Regions from separate parts of the Lysinibacillus sp. DFXJR4 genome, predicted to be linked through region 4. Evidence: riboswitches for the same ligand, from Rfam matches in the RefSeq annotation. Region 4 holds a riboswitch; each other region holds the start of a gene.
The links. A riboswitch is a leader RNA that binds a small molecule or an ion and turns the genes downstream of it on or off. The one in region 4 is predicted to bind S-adenosylmethionine.

Region 1 (7,782 bases), on a different contig from region 4:
AAAGCCTACATTCAATTGAATACAGCCAATTTTCATCCCATTTCCTCCTTTAGATATTTTTAAGTTTGTTTTCGCTTTTACACATTCCATTATACAATATTTAATTCTAGACTAATTTAAATTAATCCAGTTAGTTAATCATTCGATGTTGCCGCTTTGTTGTAAGAGTAGTAACTTCAATTGGTGCCGTATCTCGTATCGTACCATCGTAACTTATGATTTGGTCGCCTATGGTTTTCAGAGACTTTCAAAGCCTTTGCCAATAAAGGGTCTAGACAAGTAGTAAAAAAAGTAATAGTATTTGCATCATATTCTTTAATAATAATTATTATATTCTGAAAAAGGTGAATGTGCATGGAATTCTCAAAAAAAATACAGCAACTCCCAACTCAGTTTTTTGCAGCACTTGTGCAAAAAGTAAATGCAGCCTTGGCAGAGGGGCGCGACGTAATTAATCTTGGGCAGGGAAATCCTGATCAACCTACCCCTCCACATATTATTAAGGCTCTACAGGAGGCAGCCGAAAATCCTCTTAATCATAAATATCCACCATTTCGTGGCATTGCTGAATTACGCCAAGCTGCGGCAGATTTCTACAAACGTGAATACAATGTAGACATTAATCCTGACACAGAGGTGGCTATTCTTGGTGGTACAAAAATTGGTCTTGTTGAACTACCTTTAGCAATATTAAATCCTGGCGATACAATGCTATTACCCGATCCTGGCTATCCTGACTACTTATCAGGTGTCGTATTAGGAGATGTAAATTTTGAGGTACTGCCACTTTTTGCAGAAAATAGCTTCCTCCCTGATTACGCAGCTTTACCTGATAATATAAAAGAAAAGGCGAAACTTCTGTATTTGAATTACCCTAATAACCCGACTGGTGGTACAGCAACAATTGAATTTTTCGAGGAAACCGTTCGCTTTGCAAAAGAGCATAATATCATCGTTTCACATGATTTTGCCTATGGGGCAATTGGATTTGATGGAAAAAAACCTGTTAGCTTCCTACAGGCAGATGGTGCTAAAGATGTTGGAATAGAAATGTACACTCTATCCAAAACATACAATATGGCAGGCTGGCGCATTGGCTTTGCAGTTGGGAATGCTGATATTATTGCTGCTATCAATTTAATACAAGACCATCTATTTTGTAGTCAATTCCCTGCTGTACAACAAGCAGCGGCGATTGCACTCTCAGCATCACAGGAATGTGCAAATGAGCTCAGAGCTACTTATGAACGTCGACGCAATGTCCTAATTGAGGAGGCTCAGCGTATTGGCTGGCACGTAACTGCACCTAAGGGCTCCTTTTTTGCATGGCTCCCTGTTCCAGTAGGCTATACAAGTGAACAATTTGCAGATCTCTTACTCGACAAAGCAGATATTGCTGTAGCAGCAGGAAATGGCTTTGGGCAATATGGCGAGGGCTATGTCCGTGTTGGCTTACTTGTAAGCGAAGAACGTTTACGTGAAGCTATAAATCGAATCGAACAATTAAATTTATTTATATAAACAAATTCAATAAAAACTGTTCTACAGCAATGCCATAGAACAGTTTTTTCATTTCTCAATCTTTCTTGGACTCTGTAAGTCTTTTTCTAAGGGATAAAATTGAATATGTCCTGTTTCATCATCAAATTTGCGTATATGCTGAACGTCCTGTACCTCTGCCAAAACGATATCGGCCGTAATCACAATATTTCCGCCCTTTATCAAATGTCCTCCTGATACTTGACCCCATTGATCACTCATTGATCCATGAAGATGCGTCTCATATTCTCCATCACGTTTACACACAACACCAGCACCTTGAATAAATTCAAGTGGTCCCTCTTTTTTTATCACTTCACTGAAACGGACATTGATTTTAGAGATCTCATCTGGTACTAAATAAACAAAACTACTATTTTGCAAACTACCAATACAACTAACAATGGTAGCTGACTCAATATCGTTCTCTTGACAGATAGCCTCTATTCCCTCGATCATATCAGTCCCCATTAAAATACGAGCACTAATGACTTTTCCAAATGCTCCAACTCCATAATTTACTCTTATAGACATCTCTACACCTCTTTTTGCTACTTTATTTTCTGTGGCTTTATCTTGATTTAGTGGACAATAAATACCCACTAAATACAATAAAAAATCAAAATATTTATTGACTAATAATAACCTATAATTTATATTAGTTCTATCGGATTTATAAAAATACTATATATCTCTTATCAAGAGTAGCTGAGGGACTGGCCCTATGAAGCTCGGCAACCTCCTTTTTAAAGGAAGGTGCTAAATCCTGCAAACGATCATCGTTTGATAGATAAGAGAGGACGTTTTTTCATGAGCCTCTCTTAGTTTATAAGAGAGTTTTTTTATTTTTAAAAATCGATAAAACAAACTTTGGAGGTCATTTTCATGAAGAAACGAAACAAATTTTTATTAGGCTTAGCAGGTCTTACATTAGCAGCAGCGTTAGTAGGTTGCGGTACAAAAGAAGATAGTAAAGAAGACCAAGGTAAGGCTATTGATGAAAATAAGATCGTAGTAGGTGTTACTTCTGGTCCACATGAACAAATTGCAGAGGTTGCGGCAAAAGTGGCAAAGGAAAAAGGCCTGGAAGTAGAGCTTAAATCCTTCTCTGATTATGTTTTACCTAATACCTCGTTAGCTGAAGGTGATCTTGATGCAAATAGCTATCAGCACGAGCCTTTCTTAGATACTTTTAATAAAGATCACGATACAGACTTAGTACCAGTTGGAAAAACTATTCTGAATCCAATGGGTGTTTACTCTGAAAAATATAAATCTTTTGATGAAATACCAGACGGAGCAACATTTGGTTTACCAAACGATCCGACAAACGGTGCCCGTGCATTATTTGTTCTGCAAGAGGCTGGCTATATTAAATTAAAAGAAGGTGCTGGGCTAACAGCGTCTATCCGAGATGTTGAAGAAAACAAGAAAAATTTAAAATTCATAGAGTTAGAGGCTGCCCAAATTCCAAAACAACTTAGTGAGGTTGATGTAGCAGCTATTAATACAAACTTTGCGCTGGAGGCTGGCATTAATCCTAAAAAAGATTCTATCCTTTTAGAATCTACTGACTCTCCTTATGTAAACTATATTGTAGTACGTGCTGAAAATGAGAATGATCCAACGATTAAAAAATTTGTTGAAGCTTATCAATCTGATGAAGTACGCAAATTTATTGAAGATGAATTTAAGGGTTCTGTAATTGCAAGCTGGTAAGTAGCCAAAAAATAAAACAGGGTTTTCCCCATCTTCCACTGATTAAATCAGGCTTATACCGCTGTTAGATTCCTTATCAGCATTATTTGTTCTTGAAGAGGGAATTTTCCAGCCCATTAAGCAGGATAAAATAAGAATCTGCGAGACTCCTTTGGGAAAGCGAGCAGATTCTTGCTTTTTAGAAAGGAGACATCCAGATGATTCGATTAGAAAATATATCTAAAGAATTTAAAACAAAGAAAGGTATTGTCAGAGCAGTTGATGGGATTAACCTTCATGTTAAAAAAGGTGAAATTCATGGGGTTATTGGCTATAGTGGTGCAGGTAAAAGCACACTTATTCGCTGTGTTAACCTATTGGAACGTCCAACTACAGGAAAAGTCTGGATCAACAATGTGGATATTACTTCCCTTTCCCTTAATGATCTTCGTAAAACCCGTCAAAAAATCGGGATGATTTTCCAGCATTTTAATCTCTTAAAAACTGCGACCGTTTATAACAATATTGCTATCCCATTAAAGCTACTTGGCTATAACGATACCGAAGTGAAAAATCGTGTGGCGAAATATGCTGAAATTGTTGGCTTAACAGAAAAATTAGAGAGCTTTCCAAGTCAGCTTTCAGGTGGTCAAAAACAACGTGTTGCTATTGCACGTGCGTTGGCACAAGAACCAGAAATCTTACTAAGTGATGAAGCGACTAGTGCACTTGATCCAGAAACAACAGAAGCCATTCTCGAGCTTTTATTGAAAATTAATCGTGAGCTAGGCATTACTATTTTACTCATTACGCATGAAATGAATGTCATACAAAAAATCTGCGATGATGTATCTGTTCTTGAGGCAGGGAAAGTTGTGGAGTATGGTTCAGCTATTGATCTTTTTGCGAAGCCACAGCATCCAACAACGAGAAAGTTCTTGAGCACGATTTCACAGCGTAATCTATCCCCTTCCCTTATTCAGCAGCTCAATGTTTCAGGGAGTGTTATTCGTCTAACATTTCTCGGCGAAAGTACTGGAAAACCGTTATTGGCAGAGGTCAGCAAAGTTTACGATGTTCAGCCAAATATTTTAACTGCCAATATTATTGAATTAAAAAACGGCATTGTCGGAAATATTGTCGTTCATTTAAATGGTGAAGCACAAATTGTACAAAAGGCATTAACGTATTTCACCGAAAATGGAGTAGCCGTAGAAGAATTAGGAGGCGAACAAAATGAATAGTATTCAAAGCTTCTTTACAGATTGGTCCGATGTTATTGGGAAATCAATTATTGAAACCTTCCAAATGGTCGGAATTTCTTTATTCTTTTCCGTTGTCATTGGGATTCCGTTAGGGCTCTTAATTGTTTTAACACGTCCTGGTCAATCTTTCGAAAATAAATTTCTTTATCAATTTTTCAATTTATTCATTAATATAATTCGCTCCGTTCCATTTATCATTTTACTCTTCTTTATTTTACCGTTTACAAAGCTAATTGTTGGGACAACGATTGGTGTGAAAGGTGTCATTGTACCACTTGTTGTTTATACAGCACCTTACATCGCACGACTGATGGAGACAGCACTTTTAGAAGTGGACCCAGGTGTTGTAGAGGCTTATACAGCAATGGGCATTAAACGCCGTCATATCATCTGGAATGTTTTATTACGCGAGGCTCGCCCTTCTATTATTTTAGGCTTAACCATTGCCACAATTGGTCTTATTGGAGCAACGGCAATGGCAGGTATGGTTGGTGCAGGTGGTTTAGGTGATCTTGCATACCGTTATGGTCATTTACGCTATGAGGTCGATGTTATGTATGCGACTGTATTTATTTTAATCATCCTTGTTCAGAGTATTCAATCTATTGGCAATCGATTTGCAGCAAAACTTAAGAAGGATTAAGGAGGAGCACTGTGACAAATGAAATTTATGTAGAGAAAAATGGTTATATAGCAACTTTAGTGATTAATCGTCCTGAGAAACGTAACTCTTTATCAAGGGCAATGTTTCAGGCTATTTTGAATGAGCTTTATTATTTAAGCTCTGACCCTTCGATTAAACTTTTAATTGTCCGCGGTGTAAATGAAGTTGCTTTTTCTTCGGGGGCAGATATTAGTGAGTTTTTAGATATTCGTTATGCTGCTGACAACGCGAAAGTATATAATGATTTAGCATTAAAGGCAATTGATGCACTCTATAAATTTCCGCACCCAACCATAGCTATGATACAGGGCTTAGCGATTGGCGGTGGCTTAGAGTTAGCAAACGCCTGCGATTTTAGAATTGCTACACCCAAAAGTAAATTAGGTATCACTGCAGCAAACATCGGAATTGTCTATAATCTTGAAAGTACCAAGCGTCTTATCAATATTGTTGGAGTTGCTAAGGCAAAGGAAATTTTATACACAGCAAACATTTTTACTGCTGAAGAAGGAAAGCGCATTGGCTTGATTACTGCCCTACATGAGCCAGAGGATATTGAAAATGCCACATTGCAATTCGCTGAGCATCTCTTAAGTAAATCATCTGTCGCCAATGCAGGCATAAAAAAAATTATTCAAGCTATTGTAGATGGAGAAAATGAAGAAAATGATGTGTTAGCTCAAATCATTCTCGACTCCTTTAGCTCAGAAGATTATAACGAAGGCATACAGGCATTTTTAAACAAAAGAAAGCCCATTTTTAATAAATAAGTGAGGTAGTGACGATGACAAATACAACTAATGGAGACCTTCTATTAAAAAATATAACTGCCCAAGCTCCCTTCCCTATTTGTTTTGCTGATTTAGAGAAGGCTGTAGCGGAAAAAATGGAAGCTGGACCTTTTGGTTACATACGCTCTGGTGCAGGAGGCGAACAAACATTGCGCAATAATCGTGCTGCTTTTGAAAAGTATTCCATTGTGCCCCGCTTTTTAAATGATGTTTCCAATGTTGACACTTCGATAAAGCTTTTCGGAAAAACATATCCAACACCCTTTTTATTTGCACCTGTTGGCATGAATAAAATGGTGCATGATGATGGAGAGCTTGCAGTTGTTCGCGCTGCTCAACAATTAAAAATACCCTATATACAAAGTACAGTTTCTAGCTTTGCACTTGAAGAGGTTGCACAAGCTGCACCTACGGCTACAAAATGGTTTCAGTTATATTGGTCTACCAACGAGGAAATTGCTTATAGTATGGCCGCTCGAGCAGAGACTGCTGGCTTTGAAGCAATCGTTCTTACAGTCGACACAGTTATGCTTGGCTGGCGTGAAGAGGATGTACGCAACCAATTTTCGCCTTTAAAGCTAGGCTATGCAAGAGGAAACTATATCAATGATCCTGTTTTTATGGCTTCCCTGCCAGATGAATCATTTGAATCCTACGTCCAGGGTGTGTTGCAAAATGTTTTCCATCCTACCTTAAGTTGGGAAAATGTACGTGAATTAAAGCGCCGATCTAATCTCCCTATTTTATTAAAAGGTATTTTACATCCTGAAGACGCAAAGCTAGCTATAGAAAATGGTATCGATGGTATTATTGTTTCAAATCATGGGGGGCGCCAACTGGATGGTGTAGTAGGATCACTTGATGCGCTTCCTGCGATTGTCAAAGCGGTAAATGGACAAATTCCAATCATTTTAGATAGTGGCGTGTATCGTGGCATGGATGCCCTAAAAGCACTTTCTTTAGGGGCAGATGCAGTAGCCATTGGTCGTCCTTTTGTCTATGGGCTGGCGTTAGCTGGACAGCAGGGAGTGGAAAAAGTCATGACGAATCTATACGATGAATTGAAAGTTTCCATTGCTTTAGCAGGCGCAACCTCCCTTCCAGCCCTACGAAATATTACTTTAGTGAAAAAAGATGGAGTCGATGAAAAATGAATCAAGCATTGCAAGGCTTAAAAGTTGTTGATCTATCACAGGTGCTTGCTGGTCCATACTGCACAATGGTATTAGCAGATATGGGGGCTGAAGTCATTAAAATTGAGAAGTATCCCAATGGAGACGACACACGTACAATGGGTCCCTTTATTAATGAAGAAAGCCATATGTATATGATGGTTAATCGTAATAAAAAAGGTGTTTGTTTGAACTTAAAAACACCTGAGGGATTAGAACTATTTAAAGAGCTTATCCAATCGGTAGATGTGCTTGTGGAAAATTATCGGCCTGGCGTCACAAAAAAATTAGGGATAGATTATGCAACACTAAAAGATATGAATCCTGGCCTTATTTATTGCTCTATTTCAGGTTATGGTCAAACAGGTCCTTATAGTCAAAAAGGCGGCTACGATATTATGGCGCAAGGACTTAGTGGCTTAATGCATATGACTGGTGAGGCAGATGGCAGACCAGTAAAGGTTGGCTTTGCTGTAAACGATATTGCGGCTGCTCAAACAGCATTACAGTCTATTTTAATGGCCTATATTTACAAGCTGCGTAGCGGTGAAGGACAATATATTGATGTTTCCTTAGTAGAGTCTGGACTGGCATGGACGGTTTGGGAGGCTGCAGCCTACTTTGGACAAGGCCAGCTCCCTGAGCGAACAGGC
Region 2 (7,782 bases), on a different contig from region 4:
AAATAGCAAAACGGCCAATAGGCAAAGAATAATTGTGATAGACGACAAAACGATATCCAAAAGCTGTGTGCCGCTTATTTCATATGACTGAGTTAGATTGCCATCTAATATATCTTTAACTTTTAGTACCAAGCTTCTATTGATATTTGCGCCATTGGTCAGCAAGCAGATGGCTATTCGTTCATTTAGCAGTATGACCATTTCAGTTCCGAAATTGGGATTGCCCCCTGGGTGCTCTATAATCGTTTGGTCGGCGTTTACCGACCAGCCTGCCGCATAATACATATCGTTGACAGCCGAAACAGACATATCACCCCTATGTGATTTTTCGATAACCGTGTGAAATATTTCGGGTATGTCCTGCACGATACCCATCTGTATGCCCATCCAACGCGCCATATCTTTTGTATTAGAAATGATGTAGGCTGCGGGTTTATTCCCAGCATAATCCGGAGCATTAAATGGAGTTGTCATAAAAAAGGAAGAACGGTAGCCCTGCGCCAACTGTCCAGTGGCTTGAGCATCTTCTTTATAAACATACGTCTGATGAAGACCTAACGGCTGAAATACCTGTTCCCTCATAAAGTCTTCATAGCTTTGTTGCGACACCATCTCAATAACCAAACCCAATATGTCATAATTAACGGTTCCATAGGTATACTGTTCACCGGGAGGAAACGCCAATTCAGCATCCACGAGCATTTCCACAGTCTTTTGCAACATATCCGATGTATTGCCTTGTGGAATATTTTGAGTATGCCTAATATTTGTTAGACCACTGGTATGGTGAAGAAAGTTATTTAGTGTAAGGCTTTGCATATCAACAGGTTTCCCTTGATACTTTAACGTAAACCAAGGTAAATATTTTTGGACAGGGTCAGTCATTGAGAGCAGCCCTTGCTCTTCCAACAGCATAATACCCATACCGGTAAAAGCTTTACTAACCGAGGCTAACTCATAGAGTGTATTTTCACTTGCAGACAACCCCTTTTCACGGTCTGCATACCCTGAAGAAAAGTAGAGCACTTCATCATCAGCAAGTATTGAGATTGACATTCCCGGCACACCTGATATACGACTGGCATCATCTAGCAACGCTTGTATTGCCGCAGATTTCGAATCTGACAACGCATAACTTTGTGTTGCGAATCCTGAGAATAATATAAATATCGTTAATACAAAAACAATAATCTTTTTCATAAATCCTCCTTTTTGAAAAGTTATAAGGGAATAATATAAAAACCTACTTTTGCAACTGCTAGACTAAATTTTCATTTATCTTTCTATTCACCTATATAATATCAAGTAATTGTGAAGAGTTACACTTAAATTAAACAACTTTAAAGAGCCTTGCTACGTAGAATGTAGTAAGGCTCTTAGCTTTTATTAATCAAAATTCAATAACTTTATTATCATTATACATTCATGGCATTTTTCATGTTTATTAATGAGCAAAGTAATCATATGCATTTTTTGTTAATAATGTTATGGTCACAATGATGAATAAAACCCGTACAAAACCGCTACCTTTTTTAATGGCTACACGTGAACCCACCATTGCACCAGCAATTTGAGCGATACCCATTATGAATCCATAGGCAAAATGAACATGTCCTAAGTAGATGAACATTAAAAGACCAGCACAGTTACTTGCTAAATTTAAAAACTTTGCATTACCTGCTGCCTTTAAAAAGTCAAAGCCAACAAGTAAAAAACTAAAGATTAAGAATGATCCTGTACCTGGGCCGAGAAATCCATCATAGAAGCCAATACTAAATAGCAAAAACATAAATAAAACCAAGTGCAAAGGCGATAATGTTTTGACAGCGGATACAGAGCCCCAATCCTTTTTAAAAATTGTATAAACGGCTACTCCTGCAAGCATTATGAGCATGATTGGTTTGAGTAGAGAGGGATTGATTAAATGCACAGTCCATGCGCCAAACAATGACCCTACAAAGGCTAGTGGAAAGTATTTTAAAACAGAACGAATGTCTAGCTGTCCTGAACGATAAAAGGAAATTGTAGAGGTTAATGAACCCATGGTACCTGCTAGCTTATTGGTTGCAACCGCTGCTGCAGGATTTAAACCCGCAAACAACAGAGCAGGTAATGAGATTAAGCCTCCTCCGCCAACTACTGAGTCTACAAAAGCAGCGAGAAACCCAAACGCGATCAATAAAATTACTACATTTACATCTATTTCAAAAAACATGTTGACACCTCATTACATAGTTACTACTGAAATAGTAACTAATTTTCGTTTCTCTGTAAAGATATTTTTTTCATTGGCTTCTATTCGTTAAATTATTCTATAATAAAGGAAATGGAGGGATTGGATGGATGAATTAATCGCCCAATTAAAAGAGCTAGGATTTACAGAATATGAAGCAAAGGCCTATACAGCACTTGTACAAAAGAGCCATATTAGTGCTTATCAGGTCAGCAAAAATTCTGGTATTCCTCGAGCAAGAATTTATGACATTCTGGATGTACTCGTTGAAAAAGGATTAGTGCTAAAAGAGGAAGCTGTTGATCAAACAACCTATTGTTCCATTCCTGTTGAGATGTTTCTGCAGCAAATACAGCAGCGTTGGGAATCGAATTTTACGTCTATTAGTGATCAATTAGAAAAATTAGAATCTAAGGAGCAGGAAGCGGAGCCTAAAGTGTTAATGCTAAAAGGCAGGCAGACCATTATTAATTATTGTCAGTCCTTATTAAAAAAAGCTGAGAAAAAAGTACTTCTTTCTATGTGGGAAGAGATGTATGAAGCCTTACGAGAGGATATTTATGAGGTGGCTGAACAGGTCGCTGTACATGGTATTACGCTATACGTGGATGAGCCTGTGTCATCCATTGATAGGCATCGAATGACCTATTATACAAAAAAATCTTCCACTCCCCATTGGTTTATCTTGTCTATCGATGGGCAAGAGATGATTTATGGACATTCTCCTTCAAATCTTGAAACCGCTTTTATTACAAATGATCCGGTTCACATCTATTTATTAGAAGATTATATTTGGCATGACGTCCTTATTAATCGTCTACTAAGACGAGATGATCATGAGCTTGAGGAATGGATTACGAAAGAACGAAAGGCATTTTTTGTAGAGTAAAAAATAAAGAATCTGCTTGCCTAATACTTAAGAGGCAAGCAGATTCTTTTTTAATAAAATACTTTATCAACATTATATTTAGAACGGAAAACATTAATGGCATATGTTTCGTAAATTTCACGTTCCATCGGATCTTCGATTTCATATACCTCAATTTTGAAAATTTCTTGACGATGATTTTTCATAGGGGATACATTGTCTTCAAAATGCTTTTTTATACGTTGACGAATTTTACGTGCTTTACCGACAAATAAAAGCTCATTTTTCTCATTGTAAAATAAGAAAATACCACCTTTGTCTCGTGTGATTTTATGGAAGTCAATAAATCCGTGGTATGGTGTAATGGGTACATCACCAGGCTTTACATCCTGCTCACGCTGGCGAATGACTGTATCTGGTTTCGGAAATTCAATTTTAATCAAGCTAGTTCACGTTCCTCTCTGTTACTAAAGGTATATGTTAACATAATTACAGCATGTTTACCATAAAATTTCATATGTTGCTATGATAATTAGTGTTCATCAAACTTGAGCTGAACATGCATTGTAATGACGAAATATTCTATGTTTTATTGATATTCTTAATTGTTCATGTTACAATTCATTTTAATTAAATAATCTTATCAAGAGAAGCTGAGGGATTTGGCCCGATGACGCTTCAGCAACCTCTAACAAATGTTAGAAAGGTGCTAATTCCAGCAAAGGGTTTTTCCTTTGAGAGATAAGAGTGAACGTGGTAAAGTCCTTCTCATTCTATCTCGCATGGAATGAGGGGGATTTTTTAATTTCATAAAAGTGTCATTGTAATCATTACGATTAACACTTTTATAAATAAAAGAGAGGGGAATGCAAGATGCCAATTAATATTCCAAAGAACTTACCAGCTGGAGAACATTTACGAGAGGAAAAAATCTTCGTGATGGAAGAGGATCGTGCGAAAACACAACAAATTCGTCCATTAAATATATTAATTTTAAACTTAATGCCTGAGAAAGAGAAGACAGAGCTGCAGTTACTGCGCTTACTCGGGAATACGCCACTGCAGGTCAATATTACATTTTTAAATACAGCAACACATGAATCAAAAAATGTTAGTAAATCACATTTACAGCTTTTTTACACAACTTTCCAACAAATTCGTCATCGCCGCTTTGATGGCATGATTATTACGGGAGCGCCTGTAGAGAAAATGGCTTTTGAAGAGGTGAATTACTGGCAGGAAATCTCACAAATTATGGATTGGTCTAAGAAAAACGTTACATCGATTCTACATATATGTTGGGGGGCACAGGCTGCTTTATATCATCATTATGGGATCGGGAAGGTTGAACTTCCAGCAAAATGCTCAGGGGTTTACTCGCATGTCATTACAGATTTAACAGTGGACTTAGTGCGTGGCTTTAGTGATTTATTTACAGCACCACATTCTCGTTATACATCTGTTTCAATCGATGAAGTACGCAATCACCCTGATTTACGTTTACTGTCCTATTCAGAGGAAGCTGGTGTATTTATTGTGCAGTCCAAGGATAATAAAAACATTATGATTACAGGTCATCTTGAATATGACGCGACAACCTTAGCAGATGAATACGGACGAGATGTTGCGAAAGGGTTAGACATTGCTGTCCCGGTGAACTATTTCCCGAATGACGACCCAACAAATGAGCCCATTAATACATGGCGTGCCCACACCCATTTGTTATTCTCAAACTGGTTGAATTATTATGTTTATCAGGAAACACCATATGAATGGGATTTCGTTGATGAAATTGAATATCATATTTAATTTTGAAGCGAAATAAATGATCAAATGATGACCTGTTAGTTTCAAGGTCATCATTTTTAATGTTCACTTGTATCTTGATCGGATTTTCCATTATCTTCATTTTTAGTCTGTGGTTCACTGGCTTTTTCTAGTTTATTTTCATTTTGTGCCTCATCTTTAGAGTCGCTCTGTTTATTACTATTCTTGTTTTTAGTCTCACTATCTTGCTGCGCCTGATTATTGTTATTTGTTTGAATTTCATTGCTATTTTCACCTTGTGAATTCCCGTCTATTTTGCGGATTTTCGCAATGATCAGCAACGTTAACGGTAAAATAACGGTAAATATCGCAGAAAATATAGGCCAAATTTCATTATTGTAGACATTGGAATGAACAATATTAGGATGAATAATTTGAGAAAGACCAATCATTAATAAACCGAATGGTAAAATAAGTGGACGATGATCCTTTATCTTACATAACTGCGCTACACCAATGACTGATGCGTAAAAATACATAAAAGTCCGAATATAAATGGATACAATCCACATACCAGCCATAATAATTTCAATACGCTGTAAAAAGTTCCCGATTGAAATTCTTTGCGCCAATGCATAGCTAGGGAAAGTACGGGAGGCGGTATTAGCAGGACCTAATACAAGAATACATAAGGTAATTAGAATAATTAAGACAATTCCACCGATAAGTGTTCCTATGTAAAATCCCTTTTGTGCAGATTTTTGGACATTTACGACAGATGGGAAAAGCATTAGCAGTACAACTAGTGGGAAAGAAAAAATACTCATAAATCGAATAATACTATACAATAAGAATTTTTTAGGTGTTTCCAAAATTGGTTGTACATTATCAAAACTAATTTGAGGTGTAATACAAACTGCAAAGACGATAAAAATCAGGATAAAAAAGGGAAATAAAATCTCTGCAGAGCGAGCAAATACTTCGATGCCAAGAAAAGCAGCATATACAATGATGATGCTAAATAACAATGCAAATGCCATCGTAGGTGTTTCCGGCATCACTTCTGTTTTCATGAAAATGCCAATAAAATATAATAGTTCACCTGAGGAAAGAAAGGTAAGAAGTATAAAGCCAACCGCTGTAAATTTCCCTAAAAAGCGACCTAGTATTTTTTCATTTGCCTCAATGAATGTGAGGGAAGGTGTGCGTTTTCCTAAAGAAATATAAAGCTTCACTAACAGAAAGCTGATTGCGACTCCAATGATTGCTGCAATCCATGCATCTTGCTTTGCAGCATTTGCTATAGTGGCAGGAATAATTAATATGGCAGTTCCAATAGAAAAGAGAAGGGTAATGATCATAAATTGCCTTGAACTAATGATTTCTTTTTCCATTATGAGCAACCCCCTTCTTTTTTATTTTGTAAGTGAAACAATTAGATCTCTGATGGGCGAAAAAATAAATGTGATAAAGTCAAGTGGACTTGGAATCTTAAGCTTTAATGCAATGCCAATATTTATTGCAGTAGCAAATAATAAAATAATTGAAAAAGTTATAATCGTTTTCGTTTCTTTCTTTTTCTTTAATTGTGGGATAAAAGCAAAGGCAATTATAGACGAAATAACTAGTATAAAAAGCGTCATTATCAAGGCCTATTCCTCCTTTTTGGATTTATGCAATAATGAATTTTGCAAGGTTCCTAATCCCTGTGTATTTACATGAACCTCAACCTTAATAGGAAGTTCAGGGAAAATTGTATCCCAGTCTTTTTTTATTTTTTTCCACTGTTTTGCATCTGATCGATGGAGTACTTCGCTGAAACCGAAAACATCTACTTGATAATTTTGCTGAACGGTTCTGATTGTATTTTCAACCTGTTGTTTAATAATTTCCTCCGTTTTTTTATTTATATATTTAATGGATTTATTGTTAGAAAGCTTCATATTACATTCAACTTCTCCAACATTTTGTTCCACGTCAATATGCACATTGATCTGAGGAGAGCCCTTTTTAAAATTACCTTTTACTTTGCTAGTTGATTTGGTAATTTCGGTTGACAGAGTACCTCCTTTTTTACAAGCAATAATTTCAATGGTACTCTCTATTTTGTCATTGATAAAGCTAAGGCCTCTGCTTTCATCTTCTGTTAAAAGTCCGATATATCTATCTTTTTTAAAGACGGCTAATCCAGCATATTTTAAAAGTACAGGGGTTTTCACTTTTTTTACATTTGTCTGATCCATACCTAATTTTGGATCACCATGTATTTCAATAGCTGAAAGGGTTGCACTTTTTTCATTGTTGTTTAAAGTATTCACTAAATCATCGATATTGATGGAAATGGTGGAGCCCCAAACTTTTTCTGACACTCTCAGAGAATTTAGCATTTTGTTGGCTGGTACTTTTTCAATCGGTGTCAACACATTTAAAACATCCTTAGCAGATGCCTGATGAGAGAGGATGACATCAAAATCATTTCGAAATTCATGGTCTCTGGAAATTAAATCTAGTGCTTCATTTATTCCCTCTTTCGCTAATTCCTCACCGATAACAACAATCCTAAGATGAGAAAAATAGGGTTTCCTAGCTGCTAAAACCGTCATTTTTCGAATAGCTTCAAAAATGGTTTCTCCTTTTGCGTGATAGGTAATCACGGGAGTTCGTCCAGTAGAAGGCTGTCTAGTAGAAATTTCACTAGGATCTACTACTTGAATCGATAATTCGAATTCATCATCGACCTTATCAATGCCGAACGCTAGGACAATTGCTAATTCATTTAGTTCACGCTTACTCCAGCAACCACTTAGTAGTAAAGGGAGGATGAGAAGGAAACAAATTAAGCTGAATTTTGACATGTACCATTCCTCGTTTATACATTAGATTTATTTCTTTTTTTCGTATCCAAATACTTATG
Region 3 (7,782 bases), on a different contig from region 4:
ATAAAATAATCTGCTCCATGTTCAATTTTCTTTTCTAATCGAGATACAGCTCGGTCTAATACACGGACATTCGGATTAAACGCTGCGGCTACAGAGAAATTTGCCTTTTGACGTAACGGCTTCCCTGAAAAAGATACACCTTCATTTAACTGTTTGATTAATTGGATAAGCTCCATTGAAGATACGTCATAAACACTCGTTGCCCCTGGGAAATCCCCAACCTTTGTTGGATCTCCAGTAACCGCTAAAATATCATGAATGCCTAGTGCATTTAAACCCATTAAATGGGATTGAAGCCCAATTAAATTACGATCTCGGCATGTAATATGTGTTAACGGGCGTACCCCATGTGTTTCTTTCAATAAAGCGCCCATTGCCACATTACTTATTCTTGGCGATGCTAGGGAATTATCCGCCATCATCACCACATCTGCGCCTGCCTCATATAATTTTTTAGCACCTTTAATAAAGCCATCGATTTCTAAATGTCTTGGTGTATCCAACTCTACTATAACCGAACGTTGACGTTTTACTTTTATATGCAGTGGCTCGAATCTTGAAGGTTCTGCCTCACGTACAATCTCTACTTTCTCAGGCTTCGCTAATTTTTCTTCTACTGGAGATAATTCCTCTAAGTATTTTTTCGCTGCAGCAATATGCTTTGGTGTTGTACCACAGCACCCACCTATTAAACGGACGCCTTGATCTCGAAGTGCTACAGCTGCTCGACCAAAATAGTCTGTCTCTGACTCATAAACAACACGCCCGTCTTCTAAATCTAGAAGAGATGCATTTGGATATGCTGACATAAATGCCTTCTCAGGAAGCTCTACACCTTCAAATGCTTGAATCGTATGGAATGGACCTAAACGACAGTTAACACCTACAATATCAGCACCGAGTGCCTCGAGCTCATGTAGGGCATTATTTAAACTCTTACCATTTTGCAGCACTCCCGGTTCATGCATTGAAACCTGCGCAATAATTGGCAACTTTGTTTTGGCTCGAAGCATTTTTAATGTTGCTGTTAATTCTTCAAAATCATAATAAGTTTCAAGTAAAAGGCCGTCTGGATTCCCAGCCAGTAACACAGTTGCTTGCTCTTCAACAGTCGCTAAAATTTCTTCTAATGTTGCATCGCTTTTTCGAATGCCTCGAATCCCCCCAATAGTCCCTAAAACAAATTGACCTCCATCTGCAGCTGCTCGCTTGGCAATCGTCATAGCTGCTTCATTAAACTGCTGAACACGCGATTCTAATCCGTAACGTGCTAATTTTATGGCATTCGCTCCATAAGTATTTGTTTGAATAATATCGGCTCCAGCTCCTATATACTCTCTATGAATCTTTTCAATTAATTCTGGTCTTTGAACATTCATTTCCTCATGACAGTACTCCAAGCCATAGCCGTATAATACCGTACCAATTGCACCATCTGCTGTTAGAACATGCGTTTTTAACTTTTCAAGCAATCCCATAAAACTAGCCCCTCTTCCTATTTTTCTATAATAAAAAAGCCTTCTTTAACACAAAGAAGGCTTTTACGTTTCGTAATTTTGTTCCTTCTCATCTTCGACCATAGGGTCTTCTGGATTTAGCACCTGACAAAAAGTTGGTTGCTGAAGCGTCATTGGGCCAGTCCCTCAGCTTCTCTTGATAAGAATTTAGTATGAATTTTTTAAATAATTAAAAGAATCATAACGTTAACAAACGTTTGAGTCAAGACTATTTCACGTAACAAAGGATATTTCAAACGAAAAATATAATTTTTTGTCTTATATTCTGCAATTAAGATAATTTTCCAGCAATATTATCCCCTATTTTTTTACCGTTTTGAATACAAGCTCCTATACCTACACCAAAATAAGAGCAGCCTGCAATAGATAAATTTGGATAGTTTATTTCGAGCTCTCGTAATAAGCCCTGTAATGCCTCACGATGTGCTAAATCATATTTCGGCATTTGATCAATCCATCTACTTACATTCACGACACTTGGTTTTTCTTTAATCCCCAAGCTTTTTCTTACATCCTCTAAGGCAACAACTGCTAATTCTTCATCTGTCATCCTACGTAACTTCTCATACGCAGGGTTAATGCTTTTATAGAAGAGTCGAACAAGTAATTGCTCATTTGCTGAAGTATGCTTCCACTTACGGCTTGTCCATGTCGATGCATTACAGATTACATCTGAATTATGAGACACAATAAAGCCTGTTCCATCAGCTGGTAATCTACTATCGGGTACATCAAATCCTAAATAAATTGTAATAGCGGAGGCAGTATTGAATTGGTCAAAATAACGGTTCAATGTTGCATCCTGTAATAAGTGCTGTACAGTTTCATTAGGTAATGCTAAAACTACATGATCTGCTTCAATGATCGTATCATTTGCTAAAGTAATTTGGTAGTGATCTTCCTGCTTGTTGACACTAGTAGTGCTAATTCCCTTTAAAATTTCTACATCAGTTAACGTTTCTTCAAGGCGATCAATTAAAGACGATAAACCATTTTTAAATGAAATAAATTTTTTATTAGCAGCTTTTACAAATTGTTCTCGATTTGCGTCAAAACCTTTAATAATACTACCGTACTCATTTTTATAATCAATTAAATAAGGTAATGTGGAGGCAATCGATAGTTGATGTAAATCTCCTGAATACACACCTGCTAATACTGGTGCTATTTGGTTTTGAACAAGCTCCTCCCCTAAATAGTACGTTAAAAATTCTCCAATTGAGCTGTCTTTTGTAAAGCCTACATTTGGCATTGTCAAATCCTTTAACGCTTCTTTTTTACCTTCTTCGGATACAAGTGTGCTTTCTTCTAGGGAGTGAAGGCTCATCGGAATACCGAACGTTGAATCTGCCGGAATGGCATGGAGCTCATTATTTGTGTATATATAAGAAATCCCCGTTTCGTTGTATACCAAATCTTGCTTAAAATTAAGCTCTTCAACCAGCTCCATAACACCTTTATGACGAGCTACAATTGAATCTGCCCCTGTCTCCATAATGAATCCCTGTTCGTATTCAGAGTGCAACTTACCACCTAGATATGTATTTTTTTCAACAAGCACAAGCCTTACATCTAATTTTTTTTCCTTCACTTGGCGCTGTAAATAATGCATCATACATAAACCCGTAATTCCGCCACCTAATACAACCACTGTTTCCATATTAACCGCCCCTAATTTTTGTTGTCTTCCTTTAGTATAAACCCTTTTTATTGAAAATTACGCTAAACCCTTTACAAATTTAGCAAAAATGGAGCTATCCAGTGCGAGGATAGCTCCATTACTATGACTAAATATGTATCTTTTCATGATGAAACAAAAAATACCATTGAACTTAAAATCTCGGCAATTCACTAGCTCATATTTACTAAAAAACCATTTAACACCATGTATTAATGGTTGTTATAGTGTTTATAGGCTGTAGATTTCGGTTGCCACAATAAAAATTATCCTTACTATGAATTAATTTAAGTGTTGGGCAACATTTGCTAATTTCTCAGCTGAATTCGTTACTTCTTCAAAGGCAATCCCTAGCTCATTAAGAACCTCCGCTATCGCTAATACTTCTTTTTCCATACTATCATTTTGCTCTTTTGCTTCTGTCATCGATTCTAATATTTTCGTAAATTGCCCTTCTGTTTGAACCATATTTTCCTTGCCAGATATGACCTCTTCTTGAATATTATTAAGAGAATTTGTTAGCTTATCTGTCCGTTCATTTGTTTTATGTAACAACATGGCTACTGAGGTCACAGAATCTTTTGTTTGAATCGATAGTTTTCGAACCTCATCTGCAACAATATTAAAGCCTTTACCCGCCTCTCCAGCACGGGCTGCTTCAATAGCTGCGTTTAAAGCTAACAAATTAGTCTGGTTGGCAATAGTAGTAACCACACTCATAATTGATTCCATTTCTTTGGACATACCAGTCAACTGTTCAATATTTTCTGTTATCTCCTTCAGCAAGTGAATAATATTACACATGTTTTGTGATTGGCTCTTTATTCGTTCTCGCCCCTCTAATGCCTGCTTCTCAGCCATCGCCGACACCAAAAGTGAGTTTTTTGCAAACTGTTTAATTTCATCTGATTGCTTGCTTATACGATGAAATGAGTTATTTGTTTCATGAGATATTGTAGCAAGACTTTCTGTAGACGCGACGATCTCCTTCTCCACTATTTCCTTTTTCCGCTCCATATTCTCCTTGTGCTGCTCAACAGTATTTTCAAAAGCCTCTAGTACTAATTGCTGCTCAAAATTTGAAATTTTAGAAATAGCTCGTATTGTATTCAACTGATCTTTGGGATGATGTATATACTCCTCCACTAAGTTAATAAATGATATAGATAAATCTTGGAAGGCACACATATACCATTGTGTTCTTAAACCAATATGAACATGTACTTTGGCTATTTTAGTACGTCTTTGATAAAATTCATCATCAATTGTGCCGTTAAACATTTCTATAATATGGCGGCCAAGCGTTACTTTTAATTTTTCTACAGAACTGTGACTATTAATTATACTTACTAAACTACGCTCAGTTCCTATCATTCTATAAAATCTATCAACAATATCATTAATATTTTCTATAACAAATGGCTGAAAGGCTTTTAAATACTGTAAATCCTGCTTTGTTAAATTTAGCATTTCTATTTGCTTGACCATTGACTTGCAATTAGAAACATCCATTTTTACAACATATTGCTGAAGGTCTATCGCTGCTGTCTTTCTCTGTTTTTGAAAAATCACACATTTTCCCTCTTTCACGTGTACTTTTGCAAAGCTGAGAAAATCCAATTCCGTTTACAAAAATATATATTTCAAAATGTAAGAAAATAGGTTTAGGTTAATTTCTGCTCAAGTTCTAGTTGAACAAAATCCCAATCATCATTTAGCCATAGATGAACTACTCTTTTCAAAATCACTCATATACCTTATCCATTTTATAAATAGCTGTCAATTTCCTGTTATACATTTTTTGCCATTAATTGTATAAAAAGTCCCTGTAGCCAATCTATTGGCTTAAAGCAGTAAAAAAGCTACCACTATATCTTTTGGTAGCTAATTTGTATCATCTAATATTTCTTTTGCTTATTTTTTGTTTATTTTTCCTTTGTCTTTATTATCCCTTCACTATATTAATATTTTTACCGTTAGTTCTATGCACTATTATATACCTAAAATAAACAACAAAAACAACCTTTTATACCTATAAAACCAGGAACGATAATAGAAACTAAATAACTATAATTTTTTTACGAAAAATTTACATTCCTTTTAATTCATTCAGCAAAATGGCTGCCTCTTCTATTCCTGACTCTGCAGCCAGTCCGTACCATTTAATAGCTTCTTTTACATTTCTGGTTATGCCCTCTCCATTATTATAAAGATGCCCAAGCTGTAATTTTGCCTCTGAGTCTCCTTGAAGAGCAGCCTGTTTAAACCAATGAATTCCTTTTTCAATATTACGTATACCCGTTAAACCCTGACTCCAAATAAATCCCAAATCATAAAATGCATCCACATGGTATTGCTCTGTAGCTCTTTCATACCAATATAAACCTCGATTCACATCTCGGGGCTGACCTAATCGCCCCTCAAAACAGATTCCGCCAAGCCTATATTGTGCTTCAACATAGCCAGCTTCGGCAGATTTTTTATAATAGAAGTATGCGTGCTCCTCGTCAATGTCAACGTCTAACCCTTGCTCGTAAATAATTCCAAGAGTAAACATTGCTTCAGCAACACCCTGCTTGGCAGCAAAGTCAAACCATTTCTTCGCAAGAAGCATATTTTCTGATACTCCTTCACCGTTAAAATACATATCTGCCAAGTTATTCGCCGCATCTGGATGCCCTTGCTTTGCCGCCGCCTCATATAATGAAAAAGCTCTGCGATAATTTTCCTGTACACCTATACCTTCGAAATAAAAATTCCCAAGTTCATATTGTGCATTGGCATGCCCCTGCGATGCTGCTAATTCTAACCATTTTAAAGATTTTTCAGGCTGAAAACAGAAGCTTTCACTTGCACTATAGTATTCTCCAAGCTGAAACTGTGCCTCTGCATCTTGTTCTTCTATTGCCTCTTTATATAAATCAATAATGAACTCATGATCTAAATCTTCTTCATCAAATGCTTCAAGCTGCTTATCTTGATTGTTAAAATACCATTCCAATACATCAATTACATCGTCAGCAACCTCGTTACAATAGGCTAACTTCTCAAGTGAAGAAATTTGCCAAATTAAAATATAAATAGGGAGTGGAATTGCTTCACGCAGTAAATCATCATACTCAGCTAAAAGCGTTAAGACATTTTCCTGTACTGATTGTGTCTGCTCTGGATGAACAATTTGTAAATGGCGTTGTTGATTTTTTTTTAAAAGTCCAAGCACAACTTGATACAGCATTTTATGCAAGGCTGTTAATGACACTTCTTCAAATGTTAGCAATTTGATGTTTTGTGCAAACCATGTACCTTGAGTCTGCGTGAGCATTAGTAAGGATTCAATTCGCTTTTTATTTCGTTCAGCTAAAAATTGTCCATACATTCGTTTCCCCCCTTGCATTATAAAAAAACCGTCTTGCCAATATTATATGGAAGACAGTTTAAAATTGATTACACATACACACTTAGTATTCACCCAATGAATAATGGGATAACTAAAAAACATATATATGAGCCCATTTATACTGTTTAAAAAACGAGTAGCATTTGGAACATAATAAAAAGCAATCTTTGAGTCAATTCCTTTCACATGAATTGCCATTGAAAATGCCATATTTTTTCAGTATTCATTGATTGATCTTCCATTATTATCTTTTGAGCATGTATTTGATGTACCATATAATTTTTCATGGCATAGGCGTCCGATACTTTTTCATCTGATCACAGAACAATAATATAATTTCGCTCATAGCCTTGTGTATACAAACATTGTATAACCAAAAATTAAAAACGCATAGAAAAAAAGTATATGCCAAATTTCATATAATCATAAATATCACAAAAACATACCAAATCATCTTAATGTGATTCCATAGTGTTGAAAAACTAAATGGTCAAGGGACCCTTTGTGAATATTTAGTCAAAATGAAGGTGATTTCCGTTCCAGGCTACTCGCTTTGTTGCTGACGCTTCGCTTTCGCACAGAGCAAAGCTTCCTGTGGGCGAGCGACGAGCCGCTTCCTGCGCTGGAGGAACGAAGGCTAAGTGCGTCACGTCCTGTGACAACGCCTTCGTGACCAACCTCGTGTTGGCCTCAGGGTCTCGTCTGTCTTGCTATCCCACGGGAGTCGAGTAGCCTTGCACTCCAATCTGCAATAGTGTAGAACTTTAAATATTTTCTTCCTTCAAAAGTAAAGTAAAAGCATATTACTCACCAACATTAAATGGATAAAATAGTAGTACAATTCTATAGCTGTCAACCATAAAAATACTTTATAACTAAACATAAAGCCTCTTACTGCTGTCGTACTGCTTTCGCATAGAAAAATGTTATCAGCTTCATTTTTTACGAAAAATAGTGATGGTTAAGACTTAAATTTATCACTATACATTTATGTGAAATGCCAACGAAAATACTATGAGCAGTGGTTGATTGGAGTGTAGACTGAGTGACTCCTTGGGGATTCAGCGTCACAAAGGAGACCCTGGAGCGAGCATGCGAGTGAAGCGGCTCATCGGACGCCCCCAGGTAAGCACTCAGTCGGAACGGAGATCAACCCCTCGTTTTGAAAAAGGGCATACTTTTTAATTTGT
Region 4 (7,782 bases):
TCAAATATTTACAAAAGCATTATGAACGGGACTGGACTGTTGAGCAATTGGCAGAATTAGCGGCTGTCCCACGCTGGAATTATTCTCGTATATTCAAGGACATTACTGGTCAAATTCCTCTCAACTTTTTAAATAATGTTCGTCTTGAAAAAGCCAAGCAATTACTCGTAACAACAAATGACCGTATTTTTGAAATCAGCCAAACGGTTGGATTCAACAATGAATATTATTTTAATCGCCGCTTTAAAGAGCATGTCGGTATCTCTCCTGGACAATATCGTCGTGGCCAAAGTAATAACCTTCGTATATTTGCACCGTTTCTAGAGGATTTTTTAGTAGCTTTAGGTATTACACCCATCGCCCAATTTAGCCATTCAAAATGGGGCAAACAGGATTATCTAGGGTTACAAGAAATACCAGATATTGATATTGAAAACGGACAAATGGATCAGCTTTTTCATTATAAGCCAACTTTAATTATGCTAGATGAAGGGATAGAGCGCTGGAAAGCTTGTCATCAACTAGATCAATTGGCTCCCACCTATCACCTCTCACACCCAGGTGAAGATTGGCGAACTACATTGTTCCAAATAGCCGACTTAACAGGTAGAACGACTATTATGAAGGATGTCATTAACCAGTATGAGGTAAAAGTGCAAAAGGCAAAAAAAGTGCTTCAAAAATCAGTATATGGACAAAGCGTAGCCTTTCTCCGTATCTCCGCTATAGGCATTAGCCTTTATGCAGGACCCGAATGCGGCTATACGGGACCCATTCTATATCGTGATCTCGGCTTAATGCCCCATGAATCTGTATGGAATATCCCACATTATACACGAAAAACACATCTAACAATTGACCAGCTTATTCACTTAGATGCCGATCATATATTCATTACCTTTGACAAACAACATTCGATTTTCGAGGGAGAGGAACGAGTCATACTAAAATCTCCTACTTGGAGCAACCTTCCAGCAGCAAAAAACAACTGTGTCTACGAAGTTGATTTCTTAACATGGATGAACTACGGCATTCTCTCCCATAACAAAAAAATAGATGATGTTTTACGTGTTCTTGGATAAAAATTTGTGAAAGGAAGGCTTATACACGTGCGAAGCCTTCTTTTTGATTGGCCTGGGGCTCGTTTTTGATCAGGTGCCTTCTTTTTTTGATCAGCCGGGGCTCTTTTTCGATCGGGTTGCCTCCACTTTTGATCAGCCGGGGCTCTTTTTCGATCGGGTTGCCTCCACTTTTGATCAGCCTAGGCTCGTTTTCGATCGGGTCAGGCTTCTTTTTGATCAGGTGCCTTCTTTTTTTGATCAGCCGGGGCTCCTTTTCGATCGGTTTCCTCCACTTTTGATCAGGTTGCGTTCGTTTTTGATCGGCTTGGGCTTCTTTTTGATCAGGCGCCTTCCTTTTTTGATCAGCTTGAGCTCGTTTTGATCGGGTTTCCTCCATTTTTGATCAGCCTGGGCTCCTCTTCGATCGGGTTGCTTCCACTTTTGATCAGCCTGAGCTCTTTTTCGATCGGGTTGCCTCTGCCTGGACTCCTCTTTGTTCAGGTTGCCTCTACTTTTGATCAACGGTACTCCTCTTTGGTTGGGTTGACTTTCTATCGGCTTAGGTTCCTCTTTGATCAGGTTGGTTCACTTTCGATTAGCTCTAACCCTTTCTCTTATCAGGTTCCTTACTTTCAATCGACTTAGTTATCTTTCACCATCCTAGGTATTGATTTGATAATACCCTAGACGTGAATCCCTAGAAGTAGCAAACACCGAAAGTACCCGCTGCACATAAGATATAGTATTAGCAAGTGGATAGGAGGAATTTAGTTGTATTACAACCCTTATCCGATATTTGTCTATCCTACCTATTATCCAACATTGGCAATAGTAAATCCTTCAGCACATCACCAACCAGCTAGATATTTAGCTATGCCGACAAACCCGATAAATACCAATCCATTTCCAGCTGTCAATACAAATAAGTTGAAAATTTCCGCCATGCGAGTAAAGAGAATTATGCAGCAGATTCAGCTACTTACAGATAAAATTGATGAATCAGAACAATTTGCACATGATCTTATGGATGCCGCACAGAAGTCAAATAAATCAGAAGTTGAAAGGTTAATCATCTCGTCTGGTATTACTATGACATTTGAAACAAACTATACACCAGATAATATTAGGATTGTGTTTACAGATAGTGAATGTTGTAAGCTTTCATTAGTTTTAAATTGGTAACAACACTTTTTACAAATTGGCTCTTTCATAAGAGCCCCTTATATTTTTATAAAAATTTCTCTTTCGTTTCATATAAAAATGATTCTAATGAACGTGGCTCTTTCCCTAACAAGCACCTAACTGTATCAGTAGGTTTTTCTGGCACCATTACAGACATTATTTGAATTTCAACAACATGGTTCGCTAACCAGATTGGCATCTCATTATGCTTTATCAAATTTTGCCTTAATATATCTGGGTCCATATCAATATAGCGGACAGGGTGATTAAGAAGAATGGTTAACTTTTCCGCTACTTGTGGATAACTGTACACCTTTGCCCCTGTAAGTGTATATATTCGACCTGCTAATTTCCTATTCATAAATATTTCTGCTGCCACATCTGCAATATCTCTACAATCAATAAAATTGCATTGTGCATCTCTCATACAACCAAAAAATACTCCTTTGGAAGAAATGGTGTCCCGCCATTTAAGTATATTTTGCATAAATGCGTAGGGACGTAATATTGTATATTTCAGGCCTGATTGCATTAATGTTTGCTCAATTTCTTGATGCCATCCAGCTATAGCTACTGGACTGCTTTCTTGATAGAGAGGACAAGAAATTTTTACAACATGCTCAATACCGACCTCAATTGCCTTCTGAATAATGGATTGCTCAATTTCAACCTGCCTTGGTGTATTGGATAATGCTAAAAACAGCTGACTAGCCCCAGACAGTGCGCGATGTAAATTGTCAGGATTAGAGACATCTGCTGCCATAAATTCTACAGCAGAACAATCTAAGCTGTTTACTTCATTTAATAACCTGTTTGGATCTCTACTAATTACTCGGATTTGAGTATCCCTCTTCATTAAGCTTTTTACTAGTTCTCTACCAATCATTCCTGTTGCTCCAATTACTACTATCATTTTTTAACGCCTCCACTATGAATTTTTTTATGAATACTGTATTTCCATCTCCAAGCAATCAGTCCACTAGCAATTGTGGAAGATAAGGGGAGATCTATCCAAAGAAAGTAAAATGCATTTAATTGTTGATGCTGAATAAAGAAATTGATTACTGTGAATGTTATCCAAGCACCGATTAACCCTAATAAAAGCCCTATACTTAAAAATAAAGCTACAATTATAGAGTAATGTCCAAAAGCAATTCGACTTTTATAAATCCCGCGTTTTTGAAACCATAACCCGATTACCCAAGCAATTATTGCTGAAGATCCACCAAGAGAAGTACAAGCTCGGATTGATAGTGAGACATCACTGGTGAAAAACCCTCCAATTCCAGCCATAATGGTAGGCATAACAAACGCAATCAATACTTCTTGCCACAGAATAAAGCTATTTTCTTGATGAATATCCTCAACTTCGTTAATCGTTTTCATTTTAGACCTCCATTTTTCCACAATATATAATTAGGTGCCTAACTATATATCAAAAAGGAAAGCTAGCCTACCAGCTAACCTTTTTGTTTCTTTTAATCATATGAGCTATCATCACTCGCTGCAATTCCTTGCATTATTCTATCTAATAACTCAAGAAAAACCCCTCGCTCTTCGACACTTAGAAAGTTAACAATTGACTCTAACCAAGCAAAATGTTCTGGAGCCATATCTGATAGTTGTTTTTTTCCTTTCTCAGTTAATGTCACTAATTTTAGACGACCATCCTCTGGACTCAAACGCCGTGAAACTAGTCCATCTCTTTTCAAAATATCAATTAAACCTGTCACAGTAGCTCTTGTTATCCCAAGATGCTCTGCTAATTGAGATGGCAATTCTTCACCATCATTGTCTTCAAGATCAGCTAATAATCGATAACGCCCTGTAGATAAACCAAATTTGGAAAAATGGTTTTCCGCAGCACTTCCTAGCATCGCACCTGCAGCTATTAATCTCGATGCAACAAGTATAGCCTGTGCATCAACTTCTAATTGATAACGTTCAATTTGACTTTTCGATTGAGCAAACGAAGGAGCGGCATTCATATCATACATTTTATTTTTATCTTTAACCATACATGTAGTATGGCACCTAACTATTTAAATGTCAAATATTTCTTTTATACCAAATCCACATAATAAATTATGTTCTATCAATGAATTTAAATTCCTATTGACTAACGAAGCCCTGTCTCCATGATGAAAATTGTAAATGAATTCCGCACTTTTTGGCTTAAGATTATCTTCCCTAGATTGCGCGTTGGGGTTACCGTACTTCCTAGTCTAATTTCTAAACATTTCCTAGCTTTAAAAGGAATGGTTGATTATGATACTAGCCTTATAACACAAGGAGCATTGGAGCTTTATTTAAAAAATGGAATGTTTCATTCACATGGTACAATGCTTTCGAATTAAAGCCATTGGCGAAAATTACTTTTTACAAAAATCAATACATAAAAACAAATCAATCTCTAATTACACAAGGTCTTCAAAAAAATTCATGGCTGTAACAGAGAGAATAAAAAGTTACACGTTTTCCTTGTATCCCTATTGAACTTGTAAACTATAAATAAATATGCTATTGTATTTGTAATCGTTATTTCTGAAAATTCTTATATTGCATTTCTTATCAAGAGAGACGGAGGGATTGGCCCTATGAAGTCTCAGCAACCAGCCTATAGGTATGGTGCTAACTCCAATTGGCAAAATGTTTGCCTTGAAGATGAGAAGACTAACATTTGTTGCTTTACACAAGAGTCCTCTTCTCCAAGGAGGACTCTTTTTTGTGCTTATGATTGGACAAGTAAGACAAACAGGGAATAACTCATACTAATAGAAAGCAGGTAAATACGATGTCGAATGAACTTTTACAAGCAGTGCAGCTATTGAAATCAAGAAAATGGGTGGATTTAACACATACATTTGGACCAAATTCACCTCACTTCTTTATGTTTGAGGATGCAAAGTTTGAAACCTTATTTTCACATGATGATGGTTTCTTTGCGCAGCAATTCACTTTCCCTGGACAATATGGAACACATATCGATCCACCTATCCACTTTGTTAGGGACACACGCTTTTTAGAAGATTTGGATTTAAAAGAATTAGTACTACCCTTAATCGTGATTGATAAATCGAAGGAAGCCGAGCAAAATAATGATTTTACCTTAAGTGTTCAGGATATTCTTGACTTTGAGGCTGAGCATGGAGAAATTGAAGCAGGTACGTTTATTGCCCTACGTACCGATTGGAGTAAGCGTTGGCCTAATAAGGATGCCTTTAATAATAAGGATGCTGAGGGTCATAATCATATACCAGGTTGGGGATTAGAGGCATTACAGTTTTTGTTTAAAGAACGAAAAATTAACGCTATTGGTCACGAGACTTTCGACACTGATTCAGCAGCGGATTTTCGCAAAAATGGTAAGTTAGATGGTGAATATTTTGTACTTGAGCAAGACACTTATCAAATTGAGCTTTTAACAAATTTGGATCAGCTACCGCCAAAAGGGGCTGTCATATTCAATATTGTACCGAAACCTGAAAGAGCGTCTGGATTCCCTGTTCGTTCATTTGCCATCTTACCTTAAAAATAAATAAGGGTCTTATTCGCTTAGAAGAATCAGACCCTTATTTATTTCTTTTTTTGAAAAAATAATAAATGACCAACATTAATATGATGAATACTACGATAAGATAAATACTGTAGTGAGATAAGTAAAATCCCACATAGCGCCACTTCTCACCTAATACTTTTCCTAATGTAATAAAAGTAAATGTCCAAATAAACGCGCCTGCATAAGCAAAAATGGCAAATTTTCTATATGGATAGTTGTTAATGGCTGCTACATATGCGGTAAGATGGCGTACACCTGGAATAAAGTAACCGATCAGTAATAAGGCTGGTCCTATTTTCGTAAACAATTTTTTAGTAAAATCAATTTTTTGCTTAGTAATATGAATCTTCGGGCCATATTTATGTAATAAAGGTAGCCCGAATCGATAACCTATATAATAACTTAAAGTAATGCCACCTATTGCCCCGATAGTTGCACTAAGTAATGCCGGAACATGTTCTAGCGTTTCTCGATATACACTATATCCTATATATGTTAAAAATATTTCATCAGGAATAGGCAGCCCGACAATCCCTCCAATTAGGATAAGAATTATGCCAAAATACCCGTAATGTTCAATAAGAGATTGTACATGATGTGCCATAAAATCATCCCACCTAAAGCATTTTAATAACTTTCGTTAGCTTTATCATACTCAATGTAGTTAACATTATGAGTGCTATAGCTTCAATCATTTTTTTCTTTAACATCCCCTCTAAATTTACTAAAAATATGACTCGATTCCAAATGATTACTTTCTTAAATTATTTGTAGCTCTTGCAAGGCGTGATATATACCCCCTTCAATGGATTTTTTCGTTATATAATCAGCACTATTCTTCAATGCCTCACTTGCATTACCCATTGCAACTCCAAAACCAACCTGTTCTAACATATCTATATCATTATCGCCATCGCCAAACGCAAGTGCTTCCTCAGAACTTAAATTGAAATAATCAAGTACAGCCTGAACAGCAATCGATTTGGAAATATCAGATTGCAATACATTCGTAATATACGGATGCCATCTTTTAAATTTTAAATGAGGAAATTGTGTTGTATATATTTGCTCAATATCTTCATTAGCATATAAACACATTAGATAAATTTCCTGCTCTACAATATTCTCATGAAATTCAGGAAATTTAGATAAAGATAATGTTTCTTGCAGGGCTTTTAGTGTCCTTGGCTTGTGTACGTTATTCATAAATAATTGTTCTGTAAAAAATGAAAGACTTTGTTTATTCTCATTAGCAAAGGCTTGAACTGCTTGGACTATATTTTTGTCAATTGGTACTTTATGTATTACCTGATTTTGATGCTTAACATATGCACCATTTGCGGTTATAAATGTCTCTATGCCTATGTTTCTTAATCTTTGACACATTGATAAAGGTCTACCTGTAGCCGCAACAATACGAATTCCCCTCTGTTTTAGCTCATCTATTGCCTTCTTCGCGCTTTCTTCAATACAGCCATCTTCATAATTAATAAGTGTTCCATCTACGTCAAAAAAAACAATTTTACAATCCATCCTATACACCCCATTTTCATCCATTAACATAAGTGATTATAAATACCTATATTAAACTCTTAAAACTTGTTCGAACTAAAATAATTCATTTAACTTTTTTTCATTATACTGAAAAACACTATTGCAAATACATATAGAAACCTCAACAAACAAAAAAGTAATAATATTTTCACTTTAATAATGCTAAAGGAGTATACCAAAGAACATAGAATTGTTAAAATGAAAGATAATCAATTAAATACATTGAACGATAATACCCATCGTAAATATAGAACAAAAGAAATAATTAATAAATCAGCGTAAAGGAGTTGATTCTTATGGCATTTAACATTTACTACTATGAAAGTAGCGTGGATTGTAAGTTTTGCAAAAAGCACTTTACCACTTATAAGGTACGTCCTAATCGTTATAAAATTGTCGAAGAGCAAACAGATTTCATGCCCGTCT

Region 1: another riboswitch for S-adenosylmethionine. It lies ahead of AC2CGN_RS11965 (MetQ/NlpA family ABC transporter substrate-binding protein); the one in region 4 lies ahead of AC2CGN_RS14465 (cyclase family protein).
Region 2: another riboswitch for S-adenosylmethionine. It lies ahead of metA (homoserine O-acetyltransferase MetA); the one in region 4 lies ahead of AC2CGN_RS14465 (cyclase family protein).
Region 3: another riboswitch for S-adenosylmethionine. It lies ahead of AC2CGN_RS21600 (bifunctional homocysteine S-methyltransferase/methylenetetrahydrofolate reductase); the one in region 4 lies ahead of AC2CGN_RS14465 (cyclase family protein).

What each region holds. Positions count from the first base shown of each region.
Region 1 covers NZ_JBXUNW010000004.1:110,216-117,997, forward strand. Annotated here, with positions in the region: gene AC2CGN_RS11950 (carbon-nitrogen family hydrolase) at 1-36, opposite strand, end outside; gene AC2CGN_RS11955 (aminotransferase class I/II-fold pyridoxal phosphate-dependent enzyme) at 355-1,521, shown strand; gene AC2CGN_RS11960 (PPC domain-containing DNA-binding protein) at 1,570-2,073, opposite strand; SAM riboswitch class I at 2,232-2,336, shown strand; gene AC2CGN_RS11965 (MetQ/NlpA family ABC transporter substrate-binding protein) at 2,425-3,258, shown strand; gene AC2CGN_RS11970 (methionine ABC transporter ATP-binding protein) at 3,456-4,481, shown strand; gene AC2CGN_RS11975 (methionine ABC transporter permease) at 4,474-5,145, shown strand; gene AC2CGN_RS11980 (enoyl-CoA hydratase/isomerase family protein) at 5,157-5,936, shown strand; gene AC2CGN_RS11985 (alpha-hydroxy acid oxidase) at 5,951-7,111, shown strand; gene AC2CGN_RS11990 (CaiB/BaiF CoA transferase family protein) at 7,108-7,782, shown strand, end outside.
Region 2 covers NZ_JBXUNW010000012.1:41,296-49,077, reverse strand. Annotated here, with positions in the region: gene AC2CGN_RS18975 (serine hydrolase domain-containing protein) at 1-1,200, opposite strand, end outside; gene AC2CGN_RS18970 (TSUP family transporter) at 1,445-2,215, opposite strand; gene AC2CGN_RS18965 (TrmB family transcriptional regulator) at 2,340-3,122, shown strand; gene AC2CGN_RS18960 (nucleotide excision repair endonuclease) at 3,173-3,544, opposite strand; SAM riboswitch class I at 3,739-3,849, shown strand; gene metA (homoserine O-acetyltransferase MetA) at 3,975-4,910, shown strand; gene AC2CGN_RS18950 (GerAB/ArcD/ProY family transporter) at 4,967-6,262, opposite strand; gene AC2CGN_RS18945 (hypothetical protein) at 6,284-6,511, opposite strand; gene AC2CGN_RS18940 (Ger(x)C family spore germination protein) at 6,521-7,723, opposite strand; gene AC2CGN_RS18935 (spore germination protein) at 7,738-7,782, opposite strand, start outside.
Region 3 covers NZ_JBXUNW010000017.1:38,775-46,556, forward strand. Annotated here, with positions in the region: gene AC2CGN_RS21600 (bifunctional homocysteine S-methyltransferase/methylenetetrahydrofolate reductase) at 1-1,478, opposite strand, end outside; SAM riboswitch class I at 1,564-1,663, opposite strand; gene AC2CGN_RS21605 (protoporphyrinogen oxidase) at 1,789-3,177, opposite strand; gene AC2CGN_RS21610 (protoglobin domain-containing protein) at 3,478-4,767, opposite strand; gene AC2CGN_RS21615 (SEL1-like repeat protein) at 5,285-6,571, opposite strand.
Region 4 covers NZ_JBXUNW010000006.1:97,076-104,857, forward strand. Annotated here, with positions in the region: gene AC2CGN_RS14435 (helix-turn-helix domain-containing protein) at 1-1,082, shown strand, start outside; gene AC2CGN_RS14440 (hypothetical protein) at 1,102-1,458, opposite strand; gene AC2CGN_RS14445 (YuzC family spore coat inner layer protein) at 1,833-2,243, shown strand; gene AC2CGN_RS14450 (NmrA family NAD(P)-binding protein) at 2,290-3,156, opposite strand; gene AC2CGN_RS14455 (hypothetical protein) at 3,153-3,629, opposite strand; gene AC2CGN_RS14460 (MarR family winged helix-turn-helix transcriptional regulator) at 3,722-4,261, opposite strand; SAM riboswitch class I at 4,809-4,914, shown strand; gene AC2CGN_RS14465 (cyclase family protein) at 5,038-5,775, shown strand; gene AC2CGN_RS14470 (DedA family protein) at 5,816-6,406, opposite strand; gene AC2CGN_RS14475 (Cof-type HAD-IIB family hydrolase) at 6,562-7,335, opposite strand; gene AC2CGN_RS14480 (DUF2225 domain-containing protein) at 7,653-7,782, shown strand, end outside.